2 regions of the Clostridium septicum genome follow, and region 2 is predicted to be linked to the other one. Evidence: a T-box and tRNA genes for the amino acid it is inferred to sense, from the RefSeq annotation. Region 2 holds a T-box; the other holds one or more tRNA genes.
What was found. A T-box is a leader RNA that pairs with one kind of tRNA and senses whether it is charged. The one in region 2 lies ahead of argS (arginine--tRNA ligase), so its partner is inferred to be a tRNA-Arg.
Positions count from the first base shown of each region.

Region 1 (6,403 bases), 1.3 Mb from region 2:
TCTCATAAGTTAAATAGTGAAAGTTGTTTATTAAGTGATAAAGCAAATCGACTAGAGTAGATTCAATAACTTCATCATAATCTTCTGTTCTTTGAACAGTTTCACATAATATTCTAGCTAAAAAAGTTCTAAAATCATCATATTCTTCACCATCTTGAGCATCATCATCAGTTGTATTTGTGTAGAAAAATATATTATTTATATCTGTATAGTATTTTTCAAAAAAATAAGGATCTATATGAAATACAAGAACTCTATTTTCAGTATCACTATATATTCTATGAGCTTCTTCAACATTAATAACTTCTAATTCTTTTTCTAGAATTTCGAAAGAGTCAGTATCTATATTAACTTTAAGACTACCTTTAAGAACATATAATATTTCTATAGAATTATGCCAATGTATTGGATAATTCTTTATACAAGTATAAGTAACTTTTACCGGTAAATCTGAAAGATAATTTATATATTCTCTTCGCATAAAAATCATCACCTTTAAAATAAGATTAAGATTTCTATAAAGAAATCTTTATTTAATATATTAAATAATCATATAAAAATTAGTATTAATAAATTTATTATACCCTAATAATAATAAATTGAAAAATTGGAAAATAAGAAAAGTAAAAAATAATAATTTTACTTTGACTTTCTTTGACTTTTGTATTATTATAAGAATATAGTAAAAAATAATAAGGTGAAAGATAGGAGGAACTAGAGATATGAATATTGAAAAAATGACATTAAGAGTTCAACAAGCTTTAAATGATGCTAGTTTAGTAGCGGTAAAATACAATCATCAACAAGTAGAAATAATTCATCTATTTTCAGCTCTAGTAGAACAAGAGGATGGATTAATTCCTAATATTTTAACCAAGATGGGTATTCCAGTTAAGGCTTTAAAATCAGATATAAATAATAAATTAGAGATTATGCCAAAGGTTCTAGGTGAAGGTGCAGATTCTTCAGGAGTTTATGCAACTAGACAAATAGAAGAAGTTTTAGTAAGGGCTGATGAAATATCAAAGAGATTTGAAGATTCATATATTAGTGTAGAACATGTAATGCTTGCTATTATAGAAGTAGATAAAAAAGGTCCAACAAAAATTTTATTAGATAAATATAATATAAATAAAGATAATTTTATGGGAATTCTAGCAGAAGTTAGAGGAAATCAAAGAGTTGAAACCCAAGATCCAGAAGGAACTTATGATGCTTTAGGTAAATACGGTACAAATCTTACAGATTTAGCTAAAAAGCATAAGTTAGATCCTGTAATAGGTAGAGATGAAGAAATAAGAAGAGCTATTAGAATTCTTTCGAGAAGAACTAAAAATAATCCTGTTCTTATTGGAGAACCAGGAGTTGGTAAAACTGCAATTGTTGAAGGGTTAGCAGAAAGAATTGTAAGAGGAGATGTTCCAGAAGGATTAAAAAATAAAGTTATTTTCTCATTAGATATGGGAGCTTTAGTTGCGGGAGCTAAATACAGGGGTGAATTTGAGGAAAGACTAAAAGCTGTATTAAAAGAAGTACAAAGTAGTGAAGGAAGAATAATTTTATTTATAGATGAAATTCATACTATTGTAGGTGCTGGTAAAACAGAAGGGGCAATGGATGCAGGTAACTTAATTAAGCCATTACTTGCAAGAGGTGAGCTACATTGTATAGGTGCAACTACTTTTGATGAATATAGACAATATATTGAAAAAGATAAAGCTTTAGAAAGAAGATTTCAACCAGTAATAGTTGAAGAACCAACAGTACAAGATGCAATTTCCATATTAAGAGGATTAAAAGAAAGATTTGAAATTCATCATGGAATTAGAATACATGATTCTGCTATAGTAGCAGCAGCTAAGCTTTCAGATAGATATATACAAGATAGATATTTACCTGATAAAGCTATAGATTTAATAGATGAAGCTGGAGCTATGATTAGAACAGAAATAGATTCACTGCCAACGGAACTTGATAAAATTAGAAGAAGACAATTTCAATTAGAAATAGAAAAAGAAGCCTTAACAAGAGAAAATGATGAAGGTTCTAAAAAGAAGTTAAAAGCTTTGGAAAAAGATATTGCAGAGCTTAAAGCTAAAAATGATGAGATGACTGCTAAATTTGAAAAAGAAAGAGATGCTATTTTAAACATTAGAGATTTAAAATCTAAATTAGATGAAGCTAGAGGAGAGTTAGAAATAGCACAAAGAAATTATGATTACAATAGAGCAGCAGAAATTCAATATAGTGAAATTCCCAAAATAGAAGCTGAAATAGATTTAAAAGAAAAAGAAGTAAAAGAAAATTATGAAGGTGCTTTATTAAAAGAAGAGGTAACAGAAGAAGAAGTATCTCAAATTCTTTCAAGATGGACAGGAATTCCAGTAAGTAATTTACTAGAAGGTGAAAGAGAAAAACTTTTAAGATTGGAAGATGAAATGCAAAATAGAGTAATAGGTCAAGAAGAAGCTATTACGTCAGTAACAAATGCCATATTAAGAGCTAGAGCAGGATTAAAGGATATAAATAGACCTATAGGATCATTTATATTTTTAGGACCAACAGGGGTAGGTAAAACAGAGCTTGCTAAAACTTTAGCTAGAAATCTATTTGATTCAGAAGAGAACATAATAAGAATAGATATGTCTGAGTATATGGAAAAACATGCAGTATCAAGATTAGTTGGAGCGCCTCCAGGATATGTGGGATATGATGAAGGTGGTCAATTAACTGAAGCTGTTAGAAGAAATCCTTATAGTGTTATATTATTTGATGAAATAGAAAAAGCTCATGAGGATGTATTCAATTTATTTTTACAAATACTAGATGATGGTCGATTAACAGATAATAAAGGAAAAACAGTTGATTTTAAAAATACAATAATTATAATGACATCTAATATAGGTAGTAGCTATCTTTTAGAAAATACTGATGAACATTCTGTAGATTCTAAAATAAGAGAAGAAGTAATGAATGAAATGAAGCTAAGGTTTAAGCCAGAGTTCTTAAATAGAGTAGATGATATTATAATGTTTAAGCCTTTATCAGAATCAGGAATCAAGAAGATAATTGATATATTCTTAGATGAAGTAAGAAATAGGCTAAAAGATAGAAGTGTTAAATTAGAAGTAACAGAAGCTGCAAAAGATATAATGGCTAAAGAGGGATATGATATGGTATATGGTGCAAGACCTCTTAAGAGATATATACAAAACACTTTAGAGAATAATCTAGCAAGAAAAATTATTAAAGGCGAAATCGCTTATGGATCTAATGTAACTATTGATGGATTAGATGAGGAGATTATTATAAAAGTTCAATAAAATTTAAAAATATAGCTGGAAATGAAAATTTTCAGTTATATTTTTTTTTGTATAAAATATATATGTATGTAAGATGTAATATGTATGGAGGAAAAATATGTACTCAATATTTTCTTTTTTTAAGAGATTTAAAATAAAAAAGAATATACTTATACAAGATAAAAGTTTAGTGGAAATAGAGAAAGTGTTAATGGGATATTTTAGTCATTGTATAGAAAACGAAAAGAAATTAAAACAAAAAAGCAATAAATATATATACCCTAAATCTATTTTAGAAAATTATAACAAAGTGTACTATTCTTTTATAATAGAGATGTATAAAAATATCAAAGTAAAAGCTGAGTTTTATAATATTTTCTTAAACATTAATTCTATTAATATAATTGAAAAATCAATAGTGGTAGATGTAGATAAAATTATAGAAATAAAATATAAAAATTCAAAAGTAAAAACTAAATATAAAGATAATCATTTAATCTACTTAAATATTAAAAATAATAAATTATTTGTTAGTAGAGATATTATTGAAGAAGGAATTAAAGCTGATGAGCTTGTTAATACAATTAGTTCATATGAAAAATATATGGAAAATAAAATAAATATTATTAAGAAAAATAAATCTAGTTTAAAAGAATATATAAATAACTTTAATAAAAGAAGTAATCCAAAAGTACAAGAAAATAAAAAGGGGGTATATAGATATTCAGGATATGATGGGAATTTAGCAGCAAAGTGGGCAAGTGAAAATTGGGATGCAGAGGAAGAATACCAAGGCAATGACTGTACAAATTTTGTATCAAAATGTTTAAAAAACGGGGGACTTCCAATGGATAAAATTTGGAGACCTGGAAGTTATGCGTGGATAAGAGTAGTAAATTTAAGAAATTGGTTAGTTAACACAGGATATGGAGTTGAGAATAAGGACAATAGTAATTTAAGTTTAGGAGATGTAGTACAGCTACATAGCAGATCAAAGGATATGTGGTCACATTCTACAATAATTACTTATATAGATGAGCAAGGGGAAATTTATGTATCTGCACATTCATATCCCTATTATAATAGACCTTTATTTTCTTATTATCCAACATATGCATATTCAAATATTAGATATTTAAGGATAAAAAGGGGTTAATAACAATGATTTGCGACATTTAGTATATTCTGACTTTTTTTTATTTTAGAACTTTAATTTTTTTATTAAAATATGTTGACAAGACATGCGTTCAGGGGTTATGATATACAACGTAATATGCATGCGGCTTTAGCTCAGCTGGATAGAGCAACGCCCTTCTAAGGCGTGGGCCAGGAGTTCGAATCTCTTAAGCCGCACCAAATAACTTTAATAAATCTTTATTAGGTTATTTAAACATTTGCGTGTTTAGCTCAGCTGGATAGAGCAACGCCCTTCTAAGGCGTGGGCCAGGAGTTCGAATCTCTTAACACGCACCACATGCTGGGATATCGCCAAGCGGTAAGGCACCGCACTTTGACTGCGGTATTCGTAGGTTCAAATCCTGCTATCCCAGCCATTAGGTTTACTAGCTCAGTCGGTAGAGCACTTGACTTTTAATCAAGGTGTCCGGGGTTCGATTCCCCGGTAAGCCACCAATTTAATGCTAAGTTACTTAATATATAACTCAGAATACCTGAGTAATTATGCGGAAGTGGCTCAATGGTAGAGCGTCACCTTGCCAAGGTGAATGTTGCGAGTTCGAGTCTCGTCTTTCGCTCCAAAAAAAGAAGTGTAAAAAATTACACTTCTTTTTTGTTTATGTTAATCTTCTAAAGATAGATTATTTTAAGCCTGATTCGTATTGTTGAACCATTCTCTTAACCATTTCTCCACCAACACTACCGCATTGTTTTGAAGATAAATCTCCGTTATAGTCAGTAAAAGGAACGCCCATTTCACTAGCTACTTCGTTTTTAAATTTTGCTAATCCATTTTTTGCTTCCGGTACTAATGTCTTTGCCATAATTAAAACCTCCTAACATTTTAACATTAAAAATTAAAATGTTTATTATTTTAATATTTGAATTTATACTACAAATTATTTTATTCCTGATTCGTATTGTTGAACCATTCTCTTAACCATTTCTCCACCAACACTACCGCATTGCTTTGAAGATAAGTTTCCGTTGTAGTCAGTGAAAGGAACTCCCATTTCGCTTGCAACTTCATTTTTAAACTTTGCTAATCCATTTTTTGCTTCTGGTACTAATGTTTTTGCCATGATAAATTCCTCCTTAAATATTCAATATTAAAATTGAATTTGTTTTAATTTTTGATCATTTAAATTAGTATTATTTTATTCCTGATTCGTATTGTTGAACCATTCTCTTAACCATTTCTCCGCCAACGCTACCGCATTGTTTTGAAGATAGGTTTCCGTTATAGTCAGTGAAAGGAACTCCCATTTCACTAGCTACTTCGTTTTTAAATTTGGCTAGTCCGTTTTTAGCTTCTGGAACTAATGTTTTTGCCATTGTACTTACCTCCTTAAAACTTTAAAAGTTTTTTATTTGCTAAGCTTTTTTGCTTTGCATTATTATATTGTGCAAATTAGTTTTTTATAAACTATAAAAATAAAACCAAAAAAGGTAAAAGTAATTTATATATACATATATTGGACAAAAACATAAATGTATTTGGCACTAATGATTAATATTAACTTAGAGTAGGGTAAATATGTATGAAAAAGGACAATTTTTAATTAAAAATTGTCCTTTTTTATAAAAATTAATATTTTTTTATTTTCAATATTCCAATTACAACAGGAATAGTTATTAATGAAGAAACTATAGCTTCTGGAATACCGTTAGATATTCCTATAGCAAGGAGTGTACCTGAAACAGCAGAAGTAGAAATTTCTCTAGCAGCTGCATATTGTTCTAAGTATAAAATGTAAGTTAAACCTAATACACCAATAGTATTTGTAAGAGTTGCTAATACTGCAGATATACCAATTGAAATGCTCTGGTTTTTTATAATATTTTTTAAAAGTTTATAAATGTAGTAAGCTACAATACCTATTAATATTCTTGGGACAAGAGCTATTATAGGATTATAAAATACA
Region 1 is NZ_CP023671.1:2,555,711-2,562,113, forward strand. Features, by position in the region: gene CP523_RS11735 (helix-turn-helix domain-containing protein) at 1-481, opposite strand, end outside; gene clpB (ATP-dependent chaperone ClpB) at 723-3,323, shown strand; gene CP523_RS11745 (amidase domain-containing protein) at 3,421-4,458, shown strand; tRNA gene CP523_RS11750 (tRNA-Arg) at 4,582-4,658, shown strand; tRNA gene CP523_RS11755 (tRNA-Arg) at 4,699-4,775, shown strand; tRNA gene CP523_RS11760 (tRNA-Gln) at 4,781-4,855, shown strand; tRNA gene CP523_RS11765 (tRNA-Lys) at 4,859-4,934, shown strand; tRNA gene CP523_RS11770 (tRNA-Gly) at 4,985-5,059, shown strand; gene CP523_RS11775 (alpha/beta-type small acid-soluble spore protein) at 5,120-5,302, opposite strand; gene CP523_RS11780 (alpha/beta-type small acid-soluble spore protein) at 5,378-5,560, opposite strand; gene CP523_RS11785 (alpha/beta-type small acid-soluble spore protein) at 5,631-5,813, opposite strand; gene CP523_RS11790 (ECF transporter S component) at 6,067-6,403, opposite strand, start outside.
Region 1: it encodes a tRNA-Arg, which carries the amino acid that the T-box ahead of argS (arginine--tRNA ligase) is inferred to sense. The anticodon was not compared.

Region 2 (6,403 bases):
ATAGCGATAATGATTATCAGTTCAATAGTGAAAAAGAGGCTTATGCTTTTATAGAGGATTTATTAAAAAAATGTAGTCATACTAGTGGTAAAGTTGATTATGCACTGAAAGATAAATTAGATAATATTTTATTAAATCCTTGGCTTGCATACCCAATATTTATATCGATAATGGCTGCAATGTTTCAAATTACATTTGCTTGGGTTGGACAACCATTATCTGATATGTTAGATGAAATGCTAAACGAATCTTTTTTACCATTTGTATCTGATTTATTATCTGGTACAAGTCATTGGTTCCAATCATTAATTGTTGATGGTATTATTGCAGGGGTTGGAGGAATCCTAGTACTTTTACCAATTATACTTGCCTTGTTTGCTTGTATATCAATATTAGAAGATAGTGGATATATGGCTAGAGTTGCTTTTATAATGGACAAATTAATGAGAAAAATGGGGCTTTCAGGTAAAGCCTTTATTCCTATGATAGTAGGATTTGGTTGTACTGTTCCTGCTATAATGTCTGCTAGAACATTAGAAAGCGAAAAAGATAGAAAATTAACAGCATTATTAGTTCCTTTAATGAGTTGTAATGCAAGATTACCTGTTTATGCTATATTTGCATCGGTTTTCTTTCCTAATTATGTTGGATTAGTAGTTGCTGGACTTTATTTATTAGGTGTAATATTAGCATTTATATTGGGTATACTATTTAAGAATACTATATTTAAAAAAGATGAAGAGCCATTTATAATCGAATTACCTGAATATAAAATGCCTTCTCTTAAAAACATATTAAAACAAGTTTATGAAAAAGCAAAAAGTTTCTTAATTAAAGCAGGAACTATTATTTTTGCTATGAGTGTTGTTATCTGGGTATTATCAAACTTTAACTTAAGTGGTATGGTAGATGTTAATGATAGTATCCTAGCATCTATCGGTGGAGTTCTTTCTCCTATATTTAAGCCACTAGGTTTTGGAAATTGGCAAAGTTCTGTTTCACTTTTAACAGGATTACTTGCTAAAGAAACTGTTGTAGCTTCAATGGAAGTAATTTTTGCTGGGGATTTAGCTGCTATGTTACCATTACATTTTAATGCAATATCAGCGCTTTCCTTCTTAGTATTTGTTTTATTATATACTCCTTGTATTTCAGTACTTGGTGCAATGAAAAAAGAATATGGAACTAAATTTACTTTATTTTCTATAGGATATCAATTAATTCTTGCCTGGGTAGTTTCATTTATAGTATTTAATATCGGAAAAATATTTATATAAGTAAGAGCTAACTTTTAATGTTAGCTCTTTAATTAAAGGAGATTTTATGGAAATTGTTATAACAGTTGCTATTATAGGATTTTCAGCATACATAATTTATAAAAATGTAAGAAAATCCTCTAAAGGTGGTTGTAATTGTGGCAATTGTTCATCACATTGTCCTATGTACAACGACAAAAATAAAGGTAGAAAGTAATTACTTCCTACCTTTATTTTTATGCTTTATCTGCTATATCTACTAATTCTTTATTTCTATCCATTAATCTATTTATGTAAAATTTCACTGTAGCAACTGTAGGAGAAGCTAAAAGCATTCCTATAGGTCCGAAGAAACCTCCACCAACCACAACTCCTAGTATTATAAAAACTGGTCTAACTCCTACTTTACCACCTATTAGTTTAGGATCAAGGTACCAACCATCAAATAATTGAAGTGATAAAAGTACTAAAAATACAGTAAATGCTTTTGTTGGAGATACAAATATATTAAATAAGAATCCTACTGCCTCTCCAATAAAAGGCCCAAAATAAGGAATCATATTAGTTAATCCAACTATAAAAGCTAGAAGCAATGCATATTCTGACTTAACTAAATTTAGTAATATAAAGGCCATAAAGCCTATAATAGAGGAATCTATAGCTTTTATCCCTATATAAGTTCCTATCATATGATGATAAATTCTTATAAACTCTATAAATTTTTTAGATTTTTCCTCCTTTAATATTATAAACAAGATTCTCTTAGTACCTTTTAGTAATCTCTCTTTATCTACTAACACATATACTGATATCATTATTCCAAGTACAAATTTAAGTAAGTTACTTGATATTGAAAATACATATGAAAATGATCCTTCCAATAAACTTACTGTAAAAGCTCCAACTTGTGAAATTATTCCATTAACAGTATCCATAGTACCTGTAGAAACTATAATATCTTTTATGTTCTGATTACTTAATACATCATTTATCCAATTTTGCATTGATAAAATATAACTTGGAATATCTTTCGTAAGATCTATAGCACTTTCTACAACACTAGGTATCCAATAAAAGGCTATTAATGTAAAAATACTTATTATCAATGCATAAGTTGACAATATAGCAATACCCTTTTTAAGTTTAAACCTTCTTTCTAACAACTTTACTAAAGGGTTTAGTATATATGCTATGACAAGCCCATAAATAAATGGTACACATAATGATAATAATCTACCTAATATATTAAAAAAGTATCTATAATTATCTATAATTTTATACCCAACAATCCCTATTATAATGGCCATAACAATTGCTATTACTAAATCTTTATGTTTTATATTTTTAAACACAAACTGTCCACCTTTCTATATTATTTTATATTTGATTATATCATAAACTAATGTTTTAGTCTTGTTATTATTAAATTTTTATACTATAAAAGGGATGTTATACACCCCTTTTTGTTACATCTTTTCCACTACTTCTATTCCTAATAGAGCTAATGCATTTTTTATTACTTGACAACTAGCTTCTACTAACTTCAATCTAGCTTCTTTTAATGTTTCATCTTCTAAATTTAATACAGAATGTGCATTATAGAATTTATTAAATGCCTTTGCAACATCTATAACATATCTAGTAACAACTGAAGGTTCTAACTTTTCTACTGATAAATGAATTTGTTTATTGAAGTTTTCTAAAGTCTTAACTAATTCAAACTCTTCCTTTGAAATAAGCTTAGAATAATCTGCTACCCCTTTAAGCTCTCCAGCTCTTTGTAATATGCTGTTAGCTCTTGCATATGAATATTGAACATATGGTCCTGTTTCCCCTTCAAATGAAAGCATTTCTTTCCAGTCAAAAACTATATCCTTTTCTCTTGAATTTTTTAAATAAGTAAACACTAAAGCTCCAACACCTATTTTCTTAGCTACTTCTTCTTTATTTTCAAGATTAGGATTTTTTTCATTTATTACTTCTAATGTCTTATCTACTGACTCTCTTATTAAATCATCTAATAAAACTATTTCACCTTTTCTAGTTGAAAGTTTTCTATCTGCAAATTTAACTAATCCAAATCCTACATGAACGCAATCCTTTGCCCACTCATGTCCTGCAAGCTCTAAAACCTTAAATACTTGCTTAAAATGTAACGCTTGTGGTGTTCCAACTACATATACACACTTATCAAAATCATATGTTTTCTTCCTATACATAGCTGCTGCTAAATCTCTAGTTGCATATATTGAAGCACCATCAGCTTTTAAAACTATACATGGAGGCATATTATACTCATCAAGCATTACAACTTGAGCTCCGTTACTTTCAACTAATAGTCTCTTTTCTCTTAATTCATTAACTACAACATCCATTTTATCATTATAGAATGCTTCTCCAGCATATGAATCAAATTTAACATTAAATATATCGTAAACTCTAGCAAATTCTTTTAAGCTTAAATCTCTAAATCTCTTCCATAAAGCTTCTGCTTCTTTATCTCCATCTTCTAAAGCCTTAAAATAAGCTCTTCCTTCATCCTCTAACTCTGGGTTCTTTTCTGCTTCATCATGGAATTTAACGTATATTCTAAGTAATTCGTTTATTGCATTTTCTTCTAACGCTTCTTCATTTCCCCATCTTTTATAAGCAGATATAAGCTTACCAAATTGTGTGCCCCAGTCTCCTAAATGATTAATACCTTCTACAGTATATCCTTCTTTTTTAAATAGTTTATATAAAGAATTACCTATAGCTGTAGTAAATAGATGACCTACATGGAAAGGCTTTGCTATGTTAGGTGATGAATATTCAACACAAACAGTTTTTCCTTCTCCAATATTTGATGAACCGTAGTCATCTCCTTCTTCTAATACTTTTTCTATTGTATTTTTTGTAAATATACTTTTATCTGCAAAAAAGTTTATGTATGGTCCTAAATTTGTTATATTTTCAAACCCTTCTTTATCTAATTTAGAACTTAGCTCTTCAGCTATCATATTAGGAGCTTTTCTAAAAGCCTTTGCCAATTGAAAACATGGGAATGCATAATCTCCCATTTCAGGTTTTGGTGGTATTTCTAAAAGTTTTTCTATTGTTTCAATATCCATATCAACATGTTGCTTTATCACTTCTGCAACTTTCTTTTTATAATCCATTTTTATTCCTCCCAGTATCTATACTTTTAATAAAAAAATCCGTCTCTTATATATATAAGAGACGGATCTACATCCGCGGTACCACTCTAATTGCATTAAAAAATGCCACTTAACGCTTTAACGCAGCTACTACGATTTATCCTACTTAATTTCAGTAAATGTCTCCAAGGCTCTCTTCTTATAATTTATCTTATAGAGCTTACACCATCCCCTACTCGCTTAAAGCATCAATTATAATACTCTTCTCTTCTTCGACTATTTTTTAATTTAACTTAATAAGCTTATTATACATAATTATAACTTTTATTGTCAACCAATAAAGATACATATAATTACTATAATTATAAATTTAATATATATTTTTCATTTATCTCTTGAATAAAAAAAAAAATGATATAATATTTAATTATGGGTCTTTCCCAAAGTAATATTATTTATAATAAGGAGTTCTTATGAATAGAGTTGGTGTTATTGATATTGGTCCAAGTTCTGTAAGGTTAATGTTAACAGAAGTTGAAGAAGGCGGATATTTTAAAATTATAGATGAACTTAAAACCTCTATAAGATTATGCGATGATTTAGTTAATGATTGTTCAATATGTAAGGATAAAATTAATTCAATCATTTCTACTCTTCGCTCTTATAAATCATTATGTACTATATCTGGAGTTACTAAAATTTTTGCTGTTGCTACTGAATCCTTTAGAACTGCAGACAACAAGGATTTACTAATATCTCTTATAAAAAAAGAATTAGATATTGAGGTTAATGTTCTTAGTTGCAAAGATGAGATATATCTAAATTATCTTGGGGTAACTAAAAGTATCTATGTTGAAAATTCTTTAATGGTAGAAGTTGCAGGCACAGCAACCCATATAGCCTGGATAAAAGATCATAAAATAATAAGAAGTTCCACTTTACCTTTTGGTAGTGTAAACTTAACATTTAAACACAACTTAAATGACAGAGTTTTACCAAATAGTATAGATAATGCACTTAATATTATAAAATCTAGTTTAAATGCAATTGAATGGTTTAAAGAAGCTAAATTTGATTCTGTAATAGGCGTTGCTGAAATAGTTAGAAATTTAGGTAAAATTGATAGGGTAAGAAAACGCTACCCTTTTGATATCCCTCACAACTATGAATTAACAGATATAGATGTGCAAGAAATCTTTAATATAGTAAAATCAAAAGATTTTAAACAAAGACAAAAAATTGAAGGTCTTGATTTTGAATTAGCTGACATTATTGTTGGTGGTACAGCTATATTTTGTTCTATAGTAAAAATTGCCAATGCAAGTAATGTAATAATTTCAGGACGTGGCTTAAGAGAAGGTATAATGTATGATTATTTAGAAAAAACTTATAATCTAGATAACGATATTTTAGATTATAGTATTAATGGTATATTAGATACATTAAACATTAATAAATGTCATGCTAAACATGTTTTTGATATTACATCAAAACTTTTTGATTCACTAAGACCACTTCATAATTTAGGAGAAAAATATTACCACATAGTAAAAACTGCTTCTATGCTACATGATTGTGGTATTAGTATAAATTACTATGATCACCATAAACATTCTTTTTATGTAATATTACACTCTTATATAAATGGCTTAAGCCATAAAGAGCTTTTAATGAGTGCTGCAATTGCTGCATCTCATAGATTTAATAGCTATAAACTTCCATTACCACCTTTTGCAACTATTATAAATCAACTTGATTTAAAATGTATAGCTCAAATAGGAGTACTTCTAAAAATTTCTGAAGGCCTTGATAGAAGCTTGGTTGGTGCTATTAAAGATATAAATGTTGAATTTGACTCTAATGAAGTTAAATTAACTGTATGGTCTGACATAGATGTTGAACTTGAAATACGTCAAGCTCTAAGGGCATCTAGCAGATTTAAAGAAGTATATAATAGAGATCTTATTATAATAAAAGGTTAATAAACAAAAATGGGCTATCTTAAAATAA
Region 2 is NZ_CP023671.1:456,578-462,980, forward strand. Features, by position in the region: gene feoB (ferrous iron transport protein B) at 1-1,277, shown strand, start outside; gene CP523_RS01985 (FeoB-associated Cys-rich membrane protein) at 1,324-1,473, shown strand; gene CP523_RS01990 (AI-2E family transporter) at 1,493-2,608, opposite strand; gene argS (arginine--tRNA ligase) at 2,723-4,414, opposite strand; T-box leader at 4,469-4,675, opposite strand; gene CP523_RS02000 (Ppx/GppA phosphatase family protein) at 4,867-6,375, shown strand.